3 regions of the Streptomyces sp. NPDC020731 genome follow, and region 3 is predicted to be linked to each of the others. Evidence: riboswitches for the same ligand, from Rfam matches in the RefSeq annotation. Region 3 holds a riboswitch; each other region holds the start of a gene.
What was found. A riboswitch is a leader RNA that binds a small molecule or an ion and turns the genes downstream of it on or off. The one in region 3 is predicted to bind cyclic di-AMP.

Region 1 (5,612 bases), on a different contig from region 3:
CACCGGCGGCACCTCCCCGCTGGCGCTGGCCAACCGAGAGATCGGCGCGTTGCCGCCGCACGCCAAGGCCGAGGCCGGCAAGCGCGTCGGCCAGGCGCGCGGTGCCGTGAACAAGGGCCTCGCCGCCCGCCAGACCGAACTCGAGGCCGAGCGCGACGCGCGCGTCCTGGTCGAGGAGGCCGTGGACGTCACGCTGCCCTACGACCGCGTCCCGGCCGGCGCCCGCCACCCGCTCACCACACTGTCGGAGCGCATCGAGGACGTCTTCGTGGCCATGGGCTACGAGGTCGCCGAGGGCCCCGAGGCCGAGGCCGAGTGGTTCAACTTCGACGCCCTGAACATCGGCCCGGACCACCCGGCCCGCGGCGAGGCCGACACGTTCTTCGTGGAAGGCCCCGAGGGCGGCACCGAGTCCGGTGTCGTGCTGCGCACCCACACCTCGCCCGTGCAGATCCGCTCGGCGCTCGACCGCGAGCTGCCGGTCTACGTGATCTGCCCCGGCCGCGTGTACCGCACCGACGAGCTGGACGCCACGCACACCCCCGTCTTCCACCAGGTCGAGCTGCTCGCCGTGGACGAGGGACTGACCATGGCGGACCTCAAGGGCACCCTGGACCACATGGTCCAGTCGCTGTTCGGCGCGGAGATGAAGACCCGGCTGCGGCCGAACTTCTTCCCCTTCACCGAGCCGAGCGCCGAGATGGACATGCTCTGCTACGTCTGCAAGGGCGCGTCCGTCGGCGACCCCGACCGGCCCTGCCGCACCTGCTCGTCCGAGGGATGGATCGAGCTCGGCGGCTGCGGCATGGTCAACCCGCGGGTGCTCACCGCCTGCGGCGTCGACCCGGAGAAGTACAGCGGCTTCGCCTTCGGGTTCGGCATCGAGCGGATGCTGATGTTCCGCCACAACGTCGAGGACATGCGAGACATGGTCGAGGGTGACGTCCGGTTCACCCGGCCGTTCGGGATGGAGATCTGATGCGGATCCCGCTTTCTTGGCTGCGGGAGTACGTCGACCTGCCGGCGACGGAGACCGGCCGTGACGTACAGGCCAAGCTCATTTCGGCCGGCCTGGAGGTCGAGACCGTCGAGCACCTCGGCGCCGACCTCAAGGGCCCCCTCGTCGTCGGCCAGGTACTGACCATTGAGGAGCTGGAGGGCTTCAAGAAGCCGATCCGCTTCTGCACGGTGAACGTGGGGCGGGCCAACGGCACCGGTGAGCCGCAGGAGATCGTCTGCGGCGCCCGCAACTTCGCCGTCGGCGACAAGGTCGTCGTGGTCCTCCCCGGCGCCACCCTGCCCGGCGGCTTCTCGATCAGCGCCCGCAAGACGTACGGCAGGACGTCCCACGGCATGATCTGCTCCGCCGACGAGCTGGGCATGGGCGACTGGGGGTCCCCCCGGACGGAGTCTGGGGGAGGCACGCACGGCATCATCGTGCTGCCGCCGGAGACCGAGGTCGCCAAGGACGCCATCGAGCTCCTCGAACTCGTCGACGAGGTCCTGGACATCGCCGTCACCGCCAACCGCGGCGACTGCCTCTCCCTCCGTGGCGTCGCCCGCGAGACCGCCATCGCCTACGGCCTGCCGCTGCGCGACCCGGCCCTCCTCGACGTGCCCGGCCCGAACGCGTTCGGCTACCCGGTGAAGGTGTCCGACCCGGCCGGCTGCGACCGCTTCACCGCCCGTACGGTGACCGGCCTCAGCCCCGAGGCGCGCTCCCCGATCTGGCTGAAGCGCCGGCTGCAGAAGGTCGGCATGCGCCCGATCTCGCTCGCCGTCGACGTCACCAACTACGTGATGATGGAGCTCGGCCAGCCGCTGCACGCCTACGACCGCTCCCTGGTCCAGGGCACCATCGGCGTGCGCCGGGCCGCCGAGGGCGAGAAGATCGTCACCCTCGACGGCGTCGAGCGCACGCTGCACGCCGAGGACCTCGTCATCACCGACGACCGCGGCCCCATCGGCCTCGCCGGCGTCATGGGCGGCGCCGACACGGAGATCGCGGACCACGGCGACACCGGGAACGCGACGAGTGACGTGGTCATCGAGGCCGCCCACTTCGACCAGGTGTCCGTCGCGCGCACCGCCCGCCGCCACAAGCTGTCCTCCGAGGCGTCCCGCCGCTTCGAGCGCGGCGTCGACCCGGCGGCCGCCGCCGCTGCCGCGCAGCGCACCGTCGACCTGCTGGTGCTGCTCGCGGGCGGCACCGCCGAGGCCGGCGTCACCGAGGTCGTCGCCCCGACCGCGCCGCACACCATCACCGCCCCGGCCGACCACCCGGACAAGGTCGCGGGCGTGGCGTACGGCCGCGAGACCGTCGTACGCCGCCTCCAGGAGGTCGGCTGCGACGTGTACGGGCAGGACGAGCTGATCGTCACCGTGCCGTCCTGGCGGCCCGACCTCACCGACCCGAACGACCTGGCCGAGGAGGTCATCCGGCTCGAGGGCTACGAGAACCTGCCCTCCACCCTGCCCAGGCCGCCCGCCGGCCGGGGTCTGACCGCCCGCCAGCGACTGCACCGCCGTATCGGCCGGGCCCTGGCCGGGGCCGGTTACGTCGAGGCGCTGAACTACCCGTTCGTCGGCGAGCAGGTCTTCGACCAGCTCGGCCTGGAGGCCGACGACCCGGCCCGCCGTGTCGTCAAGCTGGTCAACCCGCTCAGCGACGAGGAGCCCGCGCTGCGCACCACGCTGCTGCCGGGCCTGCTCGGCGCGCTGCGCCGCAACGACGGCCGGGGTTCGCACGACCTCGCGCTGTTCGAGACCGGCCTGGTCTTCCAGCCGCGCGAGGAGCAGCGGGTCGCCGCGAACCTGCCCGTCGACCGGCGGCCCAGCGAGGCGGACATCGCCGCGCTGAACGCCGCGCTGCCCGACCAGCCGCGGCACGTCGCCGTCGTGCTGACCGGCGCCCGCGAGCAGGCCGGCTGGTGGGGCAGGGGCCGCGCGGCCGACTGGGCCGACGCGGTCGAGGCCGCCCGGACCGTCGCCCGTGAGGCCGGCGCCGAACTGGGCGTCCGCAAGGGCCAGTACGGGCCGTGGCACCCGGGCCGCTGCGCCGAGCTGACCGTCACCGTCGACGGCGAGGACCGGATCATCGGCCACGCCGGCGAGCTGCACCCGCGCGTCCTGAAGACCCTGGGCCTGCCCGCGCGCAGCTGTGCGATGGAGCTGGACCTGGACGCCCTGGAGCAGGTCGGCGACGACACCCCGCAGGCGCCGGGCATCTCCACCTTCCCGGTCGCCACGCAGGACGTCGCGCTGGTCGTCGACGCGTTCGTGCCCGCCTCGGATGTCGAGGCGGCGCTGCGCGAGGGCGCCGGTGAACTGCTGGAGTCCATCCGCCTGTTCGACGTGTACGAGAACGCCGAGCAGCTCGGCGAGGGCCGCAAGTCCCTGGCGTACGCACTGCGGTTCCGTGCGACCGACCGCACGCTGACCGTCGACGAGGCGTCGGCGGCCCGCGAATCGGCGGTCACCCTCGCGGGCGACCGCACCGGGGCGGTCCTGAGGGGCTGATCCAGACCGTCGGGCCCCCTCGGCCGGCCCGTCCGGCGTTTGAGGACAAAGGGGGTCCGGGGGCGCAGCCCCCAGGGACGGGAAGGGGCGGCGGGGGCGAAAACCCCATGCCCGCCCCCGTCCGCCGCAGGGCCGACAACCACCGGGTTCCGGGGGGGGGGGGGGGGGGGGGGGGGGGGGGGGCCCCCCCCCCCCCCCCCCCCCCCCGCGGTCACCTCACCCGGCCGTACCAGACGCTGCGGGTCCAGATCTTCTGCAGGCGCACCACGTCCCCGGTCTTCGGGGCGTGCCAGATCTTGCCCTTACCCGCGTAGATGCCGACGTGGTAGACGTAGCTGCCCGAATGGAAGAACACCAGGTCTCCCGCCTTGCGGCTCTTGGCGGAGACGTGGCGCGTCTTGTTGTACTGCTGGGCGGCGGTGCGCGGCAGCTTCTTGCCCGCCTTCTTGAACGAGTACAGCGTCAGACCCGAGCAGTCGAACCTGTACGGCCCCGTGGCGCCCCACTTGTAGGGCGAGCCCTTCTTGGAGGCGGCGATGTGCAGCGCCTTGGTGGCCGAGGTCGCGGCGGCCGCCTCCGAGGCGGCTCCGGGGACCACGATGGAGCCGCCCACGGCGGCCAGGGTGAGGGCCGAGGCCGTGCCGGCCCGGGCCATGAGAGACGGGACACGATTGAGCGCAGTCATGCGCAACCCTTCGTCAGCCGCCTGTGAAGGATGACCTGTCGGATTCGGGCTGGCGAAGTTGCCCGGCCGCACACGTGCGGCTTCACCCCAAGGACTGCTCGGAACTGACGTCCCGGCGGCCCGTCGTGATTGGGTCCTCCACTCCTGCCGATCCACTCCTGTCGACCGGTCATCCGGGCGGCGGCAGGACTCGGCGTCCGCCCGGATCGCCCCGCCGCGGCGGCGGGGTCTTGTCGTCAGTCAGGGATCTTGGCTCATGACGCGATCGAAATCCCAACGGAACGTGGGATTTGTGTTGTTACTCACCACTCACCCGTTCGGGTGGACACCTCTCTGTTCGGACCTTCGCCGAGGCCCGGAGGAGCCGCGGACCAGGGATGAAAAGCACCGTTCCGGTCGTGCGGTACGTGCGTTGCGCAACTTCGAGGGCTCGAAAACAGCAGGTTCGTCTACGCCGGACGGGGGTACGCCGTTCGGTCCGTTTCAACCCCGGCCGGGGTGCACCGCCGGCCGGGGCCGCTGTCCGGCGCCCGCGGGCGTCAACTGCCGGGGTCCGGCGGCAGTGTGACCCTGGCCGTGCGCCGTTCGCCGTCCAGCGCCCGCAGGGCCCGGGCCAGCGTGCCGGAGTGCAGTTCGCTCTCGCCGCGCCGGTGCATCAGGGTCAGCGCGTCGCGCAGCGCGACGGCCTTGCCGACCAGCGCCTGAGCCGCGCGCAGTCCGCGGTAGGTGTCACCGCCCAGGGCCGGGTTGACCCGGCCGAGCAGGTCGACGGCCTCGAGGTAACGGTCGATCAGCTCGGCCTCCGCGCGGGTCAGCGCGGGCAGCGGCGGCAGCTCCGGTGGCAGCATCCGCGGCTCACCTCGTGCCGGTGACGGGGGAGGTGCTCCTGCGGCCGGGCACGATCCGGTCCGCCAGGCCGTACTCCACCGCCGCCTGCGCGTCGAGGACCTTGTCCCGCTCGACGTCCGCCCGGACCCGCTCCGCGGTGCGGCCCGTGTGCCGGACCAGGATCTCCCCCATCCGTGACCGGACACGGGTCGACTCCTCGGCCCGGATCACCGGATCGCCGGCCTGTCCCTCGACCGGCTCCGGGAGGGAGGGCTGACGGAGCACCAGACGGGAGCCGGGCAGCAGCAGTCGCTTGCCCGGGGTGCCGGCGGCCAGCAGCAGCGCGGCGGCGCCCTCCGCCCGGCCCAGGCAGACCGTCTCCACGTCGCAGGAGACGTGGCGCAGCGTGTCGTAGATCGCCGACATGGCGTGGAAGGAGCCGCCGGGGGAGTTGACGTAGAGCGAGATGTCCCGGTCGGGGGAGTGGTGCTCCAGGTACATGAACTGCGCCATGACGTCGTTGGCGGAGGTCTCGTCGATCTGTGTCCCGAGGATGACGATCCGTTCCTCGAGCAGCTTC
Region 2 (5,612 bases), on a different contig from region 3:
GCCCGCTGGATGGAGGTCGGCCGCCGCCGGCGCACGGTCACGCTGCTGCGGGCCGTGGCCGGTGTGCTGTTGGTGACGGCGGGCGCCTCGGGCATCTTCGTCCTGCGGGGCTCCGGCAGCCACCTCGGCTCGGTGCTCCAGGCGGCCCTCGCGGTCCTCGTCGGCATAACCCTCCTCGCCGGCCCCTATCTGGTGCGCATGACGCAGGACCTCTCCGAGGAGCGTCTGATGCGCATCCGGGCGCAGGAACGCGCGGAGGTCGCCGCCCACGTCCACGACTCGGTGCTGCACACCCTCACCCTGATCCAGCGCAACGCGGACAACGCGGGCGAGGTGCGCCGCCTGGCCCGGGCCCAGGAGCGCGACCTGCGCGCCTGGCTCTACAAGCCGGAGGGCAACGGCAAGGACGAGGACGACGAACCCACCACGCTCGCCGAGGCGGTGAAGCGCAATGCCGCCGAGGTGGAGGACAAGCACGGGGTCCCCATCGAGGTCGTGGTCGTCGGCGACTGCCCGCTCGACGAGAGAATCGGCGCACAGATGCAGGCCGCGCGCGAAGCGATGGTCAATGCCGCCAAGTACGGTGGCGAGGGAGGCGCGGTGCAGGTCTACGCCGAAGTCGAGGGAAGGACGGTCTTCGTGTCCGTCCGGGACCGCGGCCCCGGCTTCGACCTGGACTCGATACCCGCCGACCGCATGGGCGTCAGAGAATCGATCATCGGCCGCATGGAGCGCAACGGCGGCACGGCGCGGCTGCGCGCGGTGCCGGACGGCGGCACGGAGGTCGAGCTGGAGATGGAGATGGAGAAGACGTCATGAGCGAGCCGACCGAGGCGAAGGGGGCCGAGTCCATGGAGCCGGCCGGCAGCACCGCCGGGCGTCATGTGCGTGTCGTCCTCGTCGACGATCACCGCATGTTCCGCACGGGGGTCCAGGCGGAGATAGGGCAGACCGAGCAGACCGGTGTCGAGGTGGTCGGCGAGGCCGCCGACGTCGATCAGGCGGTCACGGTCATCACCGCGACCCGGCCCGAGGTGGTCCTGCTCGATGTGCACCTGCCCGGTGGCGGCGGTGTCGAAGTGCTGCGCCGTTGCGCCCCGTTGATGGGTGACGCCGAGCAGCCGGTCCGTTTCCTCGCCCTGTCCGTGTCGGACGCGGCGGAGGACGTGATCGGGGTGATCCGGGGCGGTGCGCGCGGATACGTGACCAAGACGATCACCGGGACCGACCTGGTCGACTCGATCTTCCGGGTGCAGGAGGGGGACGCGGTCTTCTCGCCGCGTCTGGCCGGCTTCGTCCTGGACGCCTTCGCCTCGACCGACGCCCCGCCGGTCGACGAGGACATGGACCGCCTCACCCAGCGCGAGCGGGAGGTACTGCGGCTGATCGCCCGGGGCTACGCCTACAAGGAGATCGCCAAGCAGCTGTTCATCTCGGTGAAGACGGTCGAGTCCCACGTCTCGGCGGTCCTGCGCAAGCTCCAGCTGTCCAACCGCCACGAACTGACCCGCTGGGCGACGGCGCGGCGACTGGTCTGAACGGGCCGTTCAGACCACGCGCGTGGCGCCCGCGAAGGGCATCTCGTCGATGGGGGCCACGCGGACCGGGGCCGAGGGGTTCGGGGCGTGGATCATGCGGCCGTCGCCGACGTAGATGCCGACGTGACTGATGCCGGAGTAGAAGAAGACCAGGTCCCCGGGGCGGAGTTCGGAGCGGGGGATGCGGCGGCCCGCGTCGATCTGGGCGTAGGTCGTGCGGGGCAGGGAGACGCCGGCGGAGCGGTACGCGGCCTGCATGAGACCCGAGCAGTCGAAGGCGTTCGGGCCGGTCGCGCCCCAGACGTAAGGGCTGCCGAGCTTGGCGTAGGCGTAGGAGACGGCCTCCGCCGCACGGGGGCCGGGGGCCGCGAGGGCGTCCCGGGTGTCCGCCGAGGCGCGTGGGGCGCGGCCGGTGCCGTCGGTGAGCGCCGCGCGTTGCCCGGGGGTCAGCCGGGACAGCAGCCGGCGGGCGGCGGTCAGCTTGGTGTCGACCGTCTTCTTGTGCCGCTCGAGCTCGGCGCGGCGGGCCGTCAGCGATTTCACCTCGACGCGTGCGGCGCCGCGCAACTGCTCGATCTCCCGGAGCTGTGTGCGTACGCGCCCCACCGCCGCCTGCCGGCGGCTGCCCGCCCGTTCGGCGAGCGCGGCGCCGTCCAGGTAGCCGTCCGGGTCCTCGGAGAGGAAGAGCTGCAGGGCGGGGTCCAGGCCGCCGCCGCGGTACTGCGCCGCCGCGACCGAGCCCAGGGCGTCCCGCGCGGAGTTGAGCCGGTCCTTCCTGCGGGCCGCCTCGTCCTGCAGATCGCGCAGCCGACGCCGGGCCGACTCGGCTTTCTCCTTGGCGCCGTTGTACTTCTCGGTGGCGGCCTCCGCCTCCCGGTAGAGCTTGTGCACATCGGCCTTGATCCGGTCCGGTGTCAGCTGCGGTTCGGCGTGTCCCGTCCCGTCGAAGCCGGTCGCGGTGGCCGCGCCGGCGAGGGCGAGGGCGGCGGCCACGCGGGTCGTGGTGCCGCCCGCCGTGCGCTGTCGGGTCCTGCGGTGCGCTGCCACCTGGACTCCCGTCCTTTCCGACGACCGCGCGGAGCGGACTGCCGTCCGGCGGTCCGGCGGCGGGGGTGCACAGGGGGAGCCGTCCGCCGCCGGACCTTCTCGGCGGTGGTGTCCGGTTGCCGCCCCTGGACCGGGCGGCGGTGGAGAGCCGGTCACCTGGGGGAGGACGCTAGGCCCGGCCGCGTGGTCCCGGTAACGGGTTGTGCGGAAGTGGCGTGAGCGGACCGTCGAGTGACCTCAAGTGACCAGGATCCCGTTCCGGCTTCGTCACCTTCACTCAGGGTGATGACCGATATGCCGGAGGAGCGGTGGATGAGGGCGCCGGAGTGCTACGAGGTGGCTGTGGCTAGGCTCCGGCCTCATGGACGTACTCATCCACCTCTTCGTCGGTCTGCACATCATCGGCATCGCGTCGCTCCTCGGTGGTTTCCTCACCCAGATGAAGGCGATGGGCCGGGGCACCGCCCGGTTCGTCCCCGCGATGCTGCACGGTGCGCTGACGATGCTGGTCACCGGTGTGGTCCTGGTCGGCCTCAACCAGGCCCAGGACTACTCCGTCGACAACATCAAGATCGGCGTGAAGCTGGCCCTGCTGATCGTGATCCTCGGCCTGGTCTATGTGAAGCGGGACGAGGAGAAGGTGGACAAGGGCCTGTTCGGCCTGGTCGGTCTGCTGACCACGGCGAACGTCTTCATCGCGGTGCTGTGGACCTGATGCCCTTCGCCCGGCGCCGCGTGTCGTAGCGCCGGGCGGCGTGTCCCCGGGCAGGTCAGGCGGGGCGCACCACGCTGTGGATCGAGGACTCGCCGTCGTAGTAGATCGACTCCTCGCGGACGTACGTGCCGGGCTTCGGCGCGTGGATCATCATCCCGTTGCCGATGTAGATGCCCACGTGGGTGACGTCGTCGTAGAAGAAGACCAGGTCACCGGGCTGGGCCTGGGAGACGGGGACCGTCGTGCCCGCGTCGACCTGGTCGTAGGTGGTGCGCGGGAGGGTGACGCCGGCGGCCTTCCAGGCGGCCTGGGTGAGGCCGGAGCAGTCATAGGAGCCGGGGCCTGTGGCGCCCCAGACGTACGGCTTGCCGATCTGCGCGCGGGCGAAGGCGAGGGCCTTCTCGGCCTTGGTGGCGTACGAGGAGCCGGTGGACGGCGCGGTGGTCGAGCCGGCGGATCCGGAGGTGCTGCCCGACGTGCCGCTGTCCTGCCGGGCGGCGGCCTTCTCCTGGGTCTTCTGCTGCTCCGCCTGCTGCTCGGCGAGCTCGGCGGCCTTGCGGGCGGCCTCCTGCTGCTTCTTCTCCTCGATCGCCGCGAGCCGCGCCTTCTCCTCGGCGGTCAGCTTCGACATCAGCTTGCGCGCGTCGGTGAGCTTCTTCTGGACGGTGGCCTTGGCCGTCTTCAGGTCGCCCTGGGACTCGGTGAGCGTCTCGAGGCTCTCGGTGGCCTCCTGGCGCTTCCTCATCGTCTCGGACTGCTGGGTGACGTAGTCGTCGACCGCTTCCTTCTGGCGGCCGGTCATCCGGTCCATCAGCTGGGACCGGTCGAAGAAGTCCTGCGGAGTGTCCGCGAGCAGGAAGGTCGCGGTGTCGGGGACACCGACGCCGGTCCGGTACTGGGCGGCGGCGAAGGAGCCCAGTTCCTCCCGCGCGTCGTTGAGCTTCTGGGTGCGCTTGGCCACGTCGTCGAGGAGGGTGCCGACCTGCTTGCGCTGCTTCGCGGTCTTCTCCTTGGCCGCGTTGTACTTGTCGGTCGCCGACTCCGCCTGGCGGTAGAGCTCGTCGACCTTCTTCTCGACCTCCTCCAGGCTGGGCTTGCCGTCGTCGGAGGGGGCGGCGCCCGCCGTCTGGGACAGCAGGGCCACGGAGGTCAGGGCGGCCGTGGCGAGGGCCGGGGTCCGTATGCCTGCCACGCGCGCGCCGGGGGTGCGCGACTTGCGGTGCGACGCCAAGGGAGGCGACTCCTTCCGATGCTCCGCCTACCGGGTTAGCTGTCGGGTTCGGGCGGGTGATTCGGAAGGGTTGCCCTACGGCCGCTCCGCGAGGGAGTGGGCCGATTCACCCCATGGTCTCGGTGGGTCCCCGGCTCCGGCTGCCGCGATCGGCAGGGACGGACTCGGCGGAGGCCGTGCGGCCCGGCGGGGTTCGCCGGTGGGGGTCGTACGGCCCGCCCGCACCGTAGCCAACTGGTGTGGCCCTTGTGAAGGTTGACGGGTGATATGCCCGATACATTTTCGTGACCTCACGTGTGGGGTCACTCAGGGTGAGGCAGTGGTTCTGGAGGGTGCACACCCTGCCCCGGCTGCCGGAAAGCGGGGATGTTCCCGGGGTGGCCCCGGGTTGTCGGTGGAGCGCCCTAGACTCGGAGAGCGATGAGCAGCCTCTTTGACGACAGCTTCCTGGCGGACCTCCAGGCCCGGCGGGGCCCCGCGGACGAGCCCCCGCCACCGCCCGAGGACGAGCACGTACCGGAGCAGATTCCGGACGACCTGTTCGGCGGGAGATTCGACGTGCCGCCGGACAGGGACGCCTACTACCGCGACGGCGCCCCGCGCCCGGTGATCGACGCCGCCGCGTTGCTGGAGGGGCTGAACGAAAACCAGCGTGCCGCCGTCGCGCACTCCGGCTCCCCGCTGCTCATCGTGGCCGGTGCCGGCTCCGGCAAGACCCGCGTGCTCACCCACCGCATCGCCCATCTGCTGGCCGAGCGGAACGTCCATCCGGGCCAGATCCTCGCGATCACCTTCACCAACAAGGCCGCGGGCGAGATGAAGGAGCGTGTCGAGCAGCTCGTCGGCCCGCGCGCGGGCGCCATGTGGGTCATGACGTTCCACAGCGCGTGCGTGCGCATCCTGCGCCGTGAGAGCAGGAAGCTCGGCTTCACGTCGTCGTTCTCGATCTACGACGCCGCCGACTCCAAGCGTCTGATGGCCCTGGTCTGCCGCGACCTGGACCTCGACCCCAAGCGCTTCCCGCCGAAGTCCTTCAGCGCCAAGATCAGCAACCTGAAGAACGAGCTGATCGACGAGGAGG
Region 3 (5,612 bases):
CGGGGCCGATTCCTTGTGAAGAACTTCACGAACTTTCCCGGCGAGGCCCCGCCGGAGGGCCCGACAGGCCCCCCGGACGCCGCTCAAACGCTGTCCCGACTGCTCAGTGGAGTGCTACTGATCAGCGGTGAAGGGGGCCCGGGTCACGGACCAGGCGATGCCGTCGAGGATGTCGTGCTCCGACACCACGACCTCCTCCGCGCCGATCCGCTCCATGATCGAGAGAAGGACCAGCGCCCCGGCGCCGATCACGTCGACCCGGCCCGGATGCATGGAGGGCACCGCCGCGCGCTCCGCGTGGGTGGAGCGCAGCAGCCACCCGGTGATCTCGCGGACACGGTCGCGGGAGACGCGGGAGTGGTGGATGGCCCCGGAGTCGTACTCGGGGAGGTCCTGGGCGATCGCCGACACGGTCGTGACCGAGCCGGCCAGACCGACCAGGGTGCGCGCCTCGCGCAGCGGGACCGTCTCCTCGGCCTGGTCGAGGGCGGCCTCGATGTCGGCGCGCATCGCCGCGATCTGCTCCTCGGCCGGCGGGTCCGTCACGGCCCCGTCCCGCACCAGGTGCCGCTCGGTCATCCGTACGCAGCCGACGTCCACGGAGCGGGCGGCGCGGACGTGGTCGTCACCGACGACGAACTCGGTCGAGCCGCCGCCGATGTCCACGACCAGGAACGGGCGGTGCAGGTCGGTCCGGCCCGTCAGCTCCTTGGTGGCCCCGGTGAAGGAGAACCCGGCCTCCTGGTCACCGGTGACGACCTCGGGCTCCACGCCCAGGATGTCCCGCACCCCGCGCACGAACTCGTCGCGGTTCTCGGCGTCACGGGAGGCGGAGGTGGCGACGAAGCGCAGGTGCTCCGCGCCGTGCTTCCTGATGATCTCCGCGTACTCACGGCAGGCGGCGAACGTCCGCTCCAGCGCCTCGGGCGCCAGCCGGCCCGTGCGGTCGACACCCTGGCCGAGCCGCACGATCGTCATCCGCCGGTCCAGTTCGGTGAGTTCACCCGTCACGGGGTCGGCGTCGGCCACCAGCAGCCGGATGGAGTTCGTACCGCAGTCGACGGCGGCGACCCGGGTCACCGGCCGTCCTCCTTCGCGGGCAGCGTCACGCAGGCGCCCTTGCGCCACCACTCCGGCAGCATCGCCAGCGCCTCGTCGCCCAGCGGGTTGACCCCGGGGCCCGCGGCCAGCGAGTGGGCGACCAGCACGTGCAGGCACTTCACGCGGTCCGGCATGCCGCCCGCGCTGGGGAAGTTCTTGAGCTCCTCGATCTCGTCACGGCGCCGGACGTAGTCCTCGTGCGCCGCGCGGTACGCGGCCGCCAGCTCCGGGTCGGTGGCCAGCCGCTCCGTCATCTCCTTCATCACGCCGTTCGCCTCCAGCGTCCCGATCGCGGAGTTCGCCTTCGGGCAGGTGAGGTAGTAGAGCGTCGGGAAGGGGGTGCCGTCGGGCAGCCTCGGCGCGGTCTCCACGACGTCCGGCTGCCCACAGGGGCAGCGGTGCGCGATGGCGCGCAGCCCGCGCGGGGGCCGCCCGAGCTGCTGCTTGAAGGCCTCGACGTCCGCGTCGGTGGGCTCGGTGCGGGGAGTCGTGGGCGGGGGCGTTTCCATACTGTCTTTCTACGGCTTTCTGCGAAGGGTCACTGGTCGGCGGCGGCGTCGGCCTTGTCGACACCGTCCCAGACGTTCGCGTACCAGGGGCGGTCGGCGGCTTCGAGATCGGTACGGGACTTCTCCGCCGTACCCGGGTCGATGACGATGTAGCCGGTCTCGCCGGGCATGACGTAGTGCAGCCGCCGGCGGATCTCCTGCTCGGCGTAGGCGTCGTCCTGCCAGCGGGCCTTCATGTCGCGCAGCCGTTCGACCCGTCGGCGGGTCTCGTCCTGCTCCTGCTGGAGGTCGGCGATGTCCGCGCGCTGGGAGACGTACTGCCGCATGGGATAGGCGAGGGCGACGATCAGGGAGCAGACCACCAGGGCGAGCAGCGCCGCCCGGCCGGTCAGCCGGGAGCGGCGGGCCTGGCGTTTGGTCTGCGAGCGGTAGACCCGGGCCGCGGTCTGCTCACCGATCAGCCGGATCCTGGTCGCGGTGGAGAAACGGTCCCGGTCCTTGACCGCCATGTTCCCGCCTCTCGCTCACCGTCATACGCGCGTACGTCCCCGCACACGGTACGGGACCGGGTACGGGGACGTACGTACGACGCTGCCTACCGGAGCGGTGCTCAGCCCTTGAAGCGGGGGAACGCGCTGCGGCCGGCGTACACCGCGGCGTCGTCGAGGATCTCCTCGATGCGCAGCAGCTGGTTGTACTTGGCGACGCGCTCGGAGCGGGCCGGGGCGCCGGTCTTGATCTGACCGCAGTTGGTGGCGACGGCCAGGTCGGCGATGGTGACGTCCTCGGTCTCGCCGGAGCGGTGGGACATCATGCACTTGAAGCCGTTGCGCTGGGCCAGCTCGACGGCGTCCAGGGTCTCGGTCAGCGAGCCGATCTGGTTGACCTTGACCAGCAGGGCGTTGGCGGCGCCCTCCTCGATGCCGCGGGCGAGGCGCTCGGGGTTGGTGACGAACAGGTCGTCGCCGACGATCTGGACCTTGTCACCGAGCTTGTCGGTGAGGACCTTCCAGCCCTCCCAGTCGTCCTCGAACAGCGGGTCCTCGATGGAGACGAGCGGGTACGCGTCGACGAGCTCGGCGTAGTACTCGGTCATCTCGGCGGCCGTGCGCGTCTTGCCCTCGAAGGTGTAGGAGCCGTCCTTGTAGAACTCGGACGCGGCGACGTCGAGCGCGAGGGCGATCTGCTCGCCGGGGGTGTAGCCGGCCTCCTTGACGGCCTCGAGGATGAGGTCGAGGGCCTCGCGGTTGGAGCCGAGGTTCGGGGCGAAGCCGCCCTCGTCGCCGAGGCCGGTGGCCAGGCCCTTGCTCTTCAGGACCTTCTTCAGGGTGTGGTAGACCTCGGCGCCCCAGCGCAGGGCCTCGGAGAAGGACTCCGCGCCGATCGGGGCGATCATGAACTCCTGGATGTCCACGTTGGAGTCGGCGTGCGAGCCGCCGTTCAGGATGTTCATCATCGGCACCGGCAGCAGGTGCGCGTTGGGGCCGCCCAGGTAGCGGAAGAGCGGCAGGTCCGACGCCTCGGAGGCGGCGTGGGCGACGGCGAGCGAGACACCGAGGATGGCGTTGGCGCCCAGCGATCCCTTGTTGTCGGTGGCGTCCAGGTCGAACATCGCCTGGTCGATCAGGCGCTGCTCGGTGGCGTCGTAGCCGACGAGTTCCGGGCCGATCTGCTCGATGACGGCCAGGACGGCCTTCTCGACGCCCTTGCCCAGGTAACGGTTGGCATCGCCGTCACGGAGTTCGATGGCCTCGAAGGCGCCGGTGGAGGCGCCGGACGGGACGGCGGCACGACCCGTGCTGCCGTCGTCGAGGCCGACCTCGACCTCGACCGTGGGGTTGCCTCGGGAGTCCAGGATTTCCCGGGCTACGACGACGTCGATGGACGGCACGAGCATCTCCTTCATGGATGTGACGCGGGTGAGCAGGACCCCGGAGGGTCTTGCGAGACCGAGCCTAACCGGCTCCGGGCGATCGGCCAGCCGGTCGCCCGCCCCGTGGACAGAACCGAGAGTAAATTGTTTCCGAACGGAACAAAGCGGTTTCCGGAAACCCGGCCGTGAAAAACCCCGCCCCGGTGCGTACGGGGGAAGACGCACCGGGGCGGGGAGCAGGGGGCAGCCGCTTACTTGAGGTGCAGCTGCTGGCCCGGGTAGATGAGGTCGGCGTCGTCGACGATGTCGTCGTTCAGCTCGAACAGCTCGGCCCAGCCGCCCTCGACGTCGCGCTCGGCGGCGATGGAGCTGAGGGTGTCGCCCTTGACGACCTTGTACTCGCCGTCGCCCTTCTCGACCTTCTCGCCGGTCGGGGTGGTGACGGTCTTCTTCTCGGTCTTCTGCTCGGCGGCCGGGCGCTCGGCGGAGCGGGAGGCCTTCTGCTCGGTCTCACGGGTCTCGGTGGAACCGGTGCTCTGCGAGGAGCCCGCCGAAGAGCCGTTCGAGGACTCGTTCGAGGAGGAGCCGGTGTAGGCGGCGTTGGACAGGCCCGTGCCGCAGACCGGCCAGGCGCCCTTGCCCTGGCCCGCGAGGACCTTCTCGGCGATCTCGATTTGCTGCGCCTTGCCGGCCTGGTCGGCGCTGGAGGCGTACTGCGTGCCGCCGTACGCGGCCCAGGTGGAGGCGGAGAACTGCAGACCGCCGTAGTAGCCGTTGCCGGTGTTGATGGACCAGTTGCCGCCGGACTCGCACTGGGCGACGGCGTCCCACTCGGAGGCGGTGGCGGCGGAGGCGGTGCCGGCCGCCATCAGCGGGGCGGCGACGGCGGCGGAGGCGACACCGGCGACGGCGATCGCGCGGGTGGCCTTGGACGGACGACGGTGCTTGCCCTTGCCGGAAAACAGCATGGTTGGATCCCCTCACCGACGCCTACGAGGTGAGCTGTCGGGTTCGGGCCGGTTGAGTTGCCCGGCCACGTCCCTCACGGGACGCGGCTTCACCCCAAGCCCGATCCGGTGTCAACCACCGGAAAGGACACTTACCTTGGGTCCCCCGCTCCTGCCTACGGCGCATGACGCGACGACTGTTCCCGTGCTGCCACTGGCAGGATTCGGCGTGGCGGCAGCCGGGGCCCGCGGTGGCGAGCGGTCACGACCGTAGACACGCGATCCGCGGAAATTCAAAGACGATCAGGGCTTCTGAGACCTATCTCTCACGCCCTTTAAACCGGACATTCACCGCGAATCATGACGTCAACCACCGCCGGACACACGCCCTTTCGGGCGTCACTTTTCGCCCGGTTCGACCCCGACCTCAAGCTCCTGACCCGGCAGGATGAGGTCCGGGTCGACGCCGACGACCTGCTCGTTCTCGGTATAGAGCGACCGCCATCCGCCGTCGAGCTCAAGGGAGTCGGCGATGGACGAGAGGCTGTCCCCGGTGCGCACGGTGTACGAGCCGTCGGCGGCATCGCGCGAGGCGTCGGTGCCGCGCGAGGCGTGCCGGCCGGACGATTCCGACGTACGGTCCTCCGCCTCACCCTCCTCGGCACCGGTGCCGCGATGGCGGCCGGGGCCGGTGCCCTCGGCGTCGGTGAGCTCGGAAGAGCCGGTGGCCTGCCCGGACTTGTCCGACTCGTCACTCTTGGGAGTGGCCGAGGCGGAGGGGGAGGTGCCGGATCCGCCGTCGGAGCCGTTGTCCGAATCCGCGTCCGAGTCGCTCGACTTGCCGGGCTTGGCCGATTCACCGGCCTCGTCCTCTCCGTCGTCCGATCCCTTGGCGCCGGACGACGGAGAGGACGAGACAGACGGATTCCCGGATTCCGATGATCCGGACGAGTCCGAAGAGTCCGATGCGTCCGAGGTCGAGTCCTCCGCCACGCCCGTGTCGATGTCGGCCGACGTCGAGCCCTGGCTGAGGCCCGCCGTCAGTCCGCAGGTGCGCCACGCGCCGACCCCCTGCTGGGCGAGGATCCTCTCGGCCACGGCTATCTGCTGGCCGCGGCTGGCCTGGTCGGCGCTGGTCGCGTAGTCCAGACCGCCGTAGTTCTCCCAGTCGTCCTGGGTCAA

Region 1: linked by a shared signal. The riboswitch ahead of ACH4VX_RS20790 (C40 family peptidase) and the one ahead of ACH4VX_RS15815 (transglycosylase family protein) in region 3 are both predicted to bind cyclic di-AMP.
Region 2: linked by a shared signal. The riboswitch ahead of ACH4VX_RS10130 (NlpC/P60 family protein) and the one ahead of ACH4VX_RS15815 (transglycosylase family protein) in region 3 are both predicted to bind cyclic di-AMP.

What each region holds. Positions count from the first base shown of each region.
Region 1 covers NZ_JBIRTN010000013.1:21,189-26,800, reverse strand. Annotated here, with positions in the region: gene pheS (phenylalanine--tRNA ligase subunit alpha) at 1-979, shown strand, start outside; gene pheT (phenylalanine--tRNA ligase subunit beta) at 979-3,519, shown strand; gene ACH4VX_RS20790 (C40 family peptidase) at 3,731-4,204, opposite strand; cyclic di-AMP (ydaO/yuaA leader) riboswitch at 4,208-4,410, opposite strand; gene ACH4VX_RS20785 (hypothetical protein) at 4,744-5,052, opposite strand; gene ACH4VX_RS20780 (ATP-dependent Clp protease proteolytic subunit) at 5,060-5,612, opposite strand, start outside.
Region 2 covers NZ_JBIRTN010000005.1:249,384-254,995, forward strand. Annotated here, with positions in the region: gene ACH4VX_RS10110 (PspC domain-containing protein) at 1-819, shown strand, start outside; gene ACH4VX_RS10115 (LuxR C-terminal-related transcriptional regulator) at 816-1,538, shown strand; gene ACH4VX_RS10120 (NlpC/P60 family protein) at 1,548-2,585, opposite strand; gene ACH4VX_RS10125 (hypothetical protein) at 2,947-3,300, shown strand; gene ACH4VX_RS10130 (NlpC/P60 family protein) at 3,356-4,531, opposite strand; cyclic di-AMP (ydaO/yuaA leader) riboswitch at 4,539-4,696, opposite strand; gene pcrA (DNA helicase PcrA) at 4,952-5,612, shown strand, end outside.
Region 3 covers NZ_JBIRTN010000009.1:89,482-95,093, forward strand. Annotated here, with positions in the region: gene ACH4VX_RS15795 (exopolyphosphatase) at 115-1,080, opposite strand; gene ACH4VX_RS15800 (DUF501 domain-containing protein) at 1,077-1,610, opposite strand; gene ACH4VX_RS15805 (septum formation initiator family protein) at 1,640-2,119, opposite strand; gene eno (phosphopyruvate hydratase) at 2,221-3,501, opposite strand; gene ACH4VX_RS15815 (transglycosylase family protein) at 3,735-4,451, opposite strand; cyclic di-AMP (ydaO/yuaA leader) riboswitch at 4,456-4,624, opposite strand; gene ACH4VX_RS15820 (transglycosylase family protein) at 4,830-5,612, opposite strand, start outside.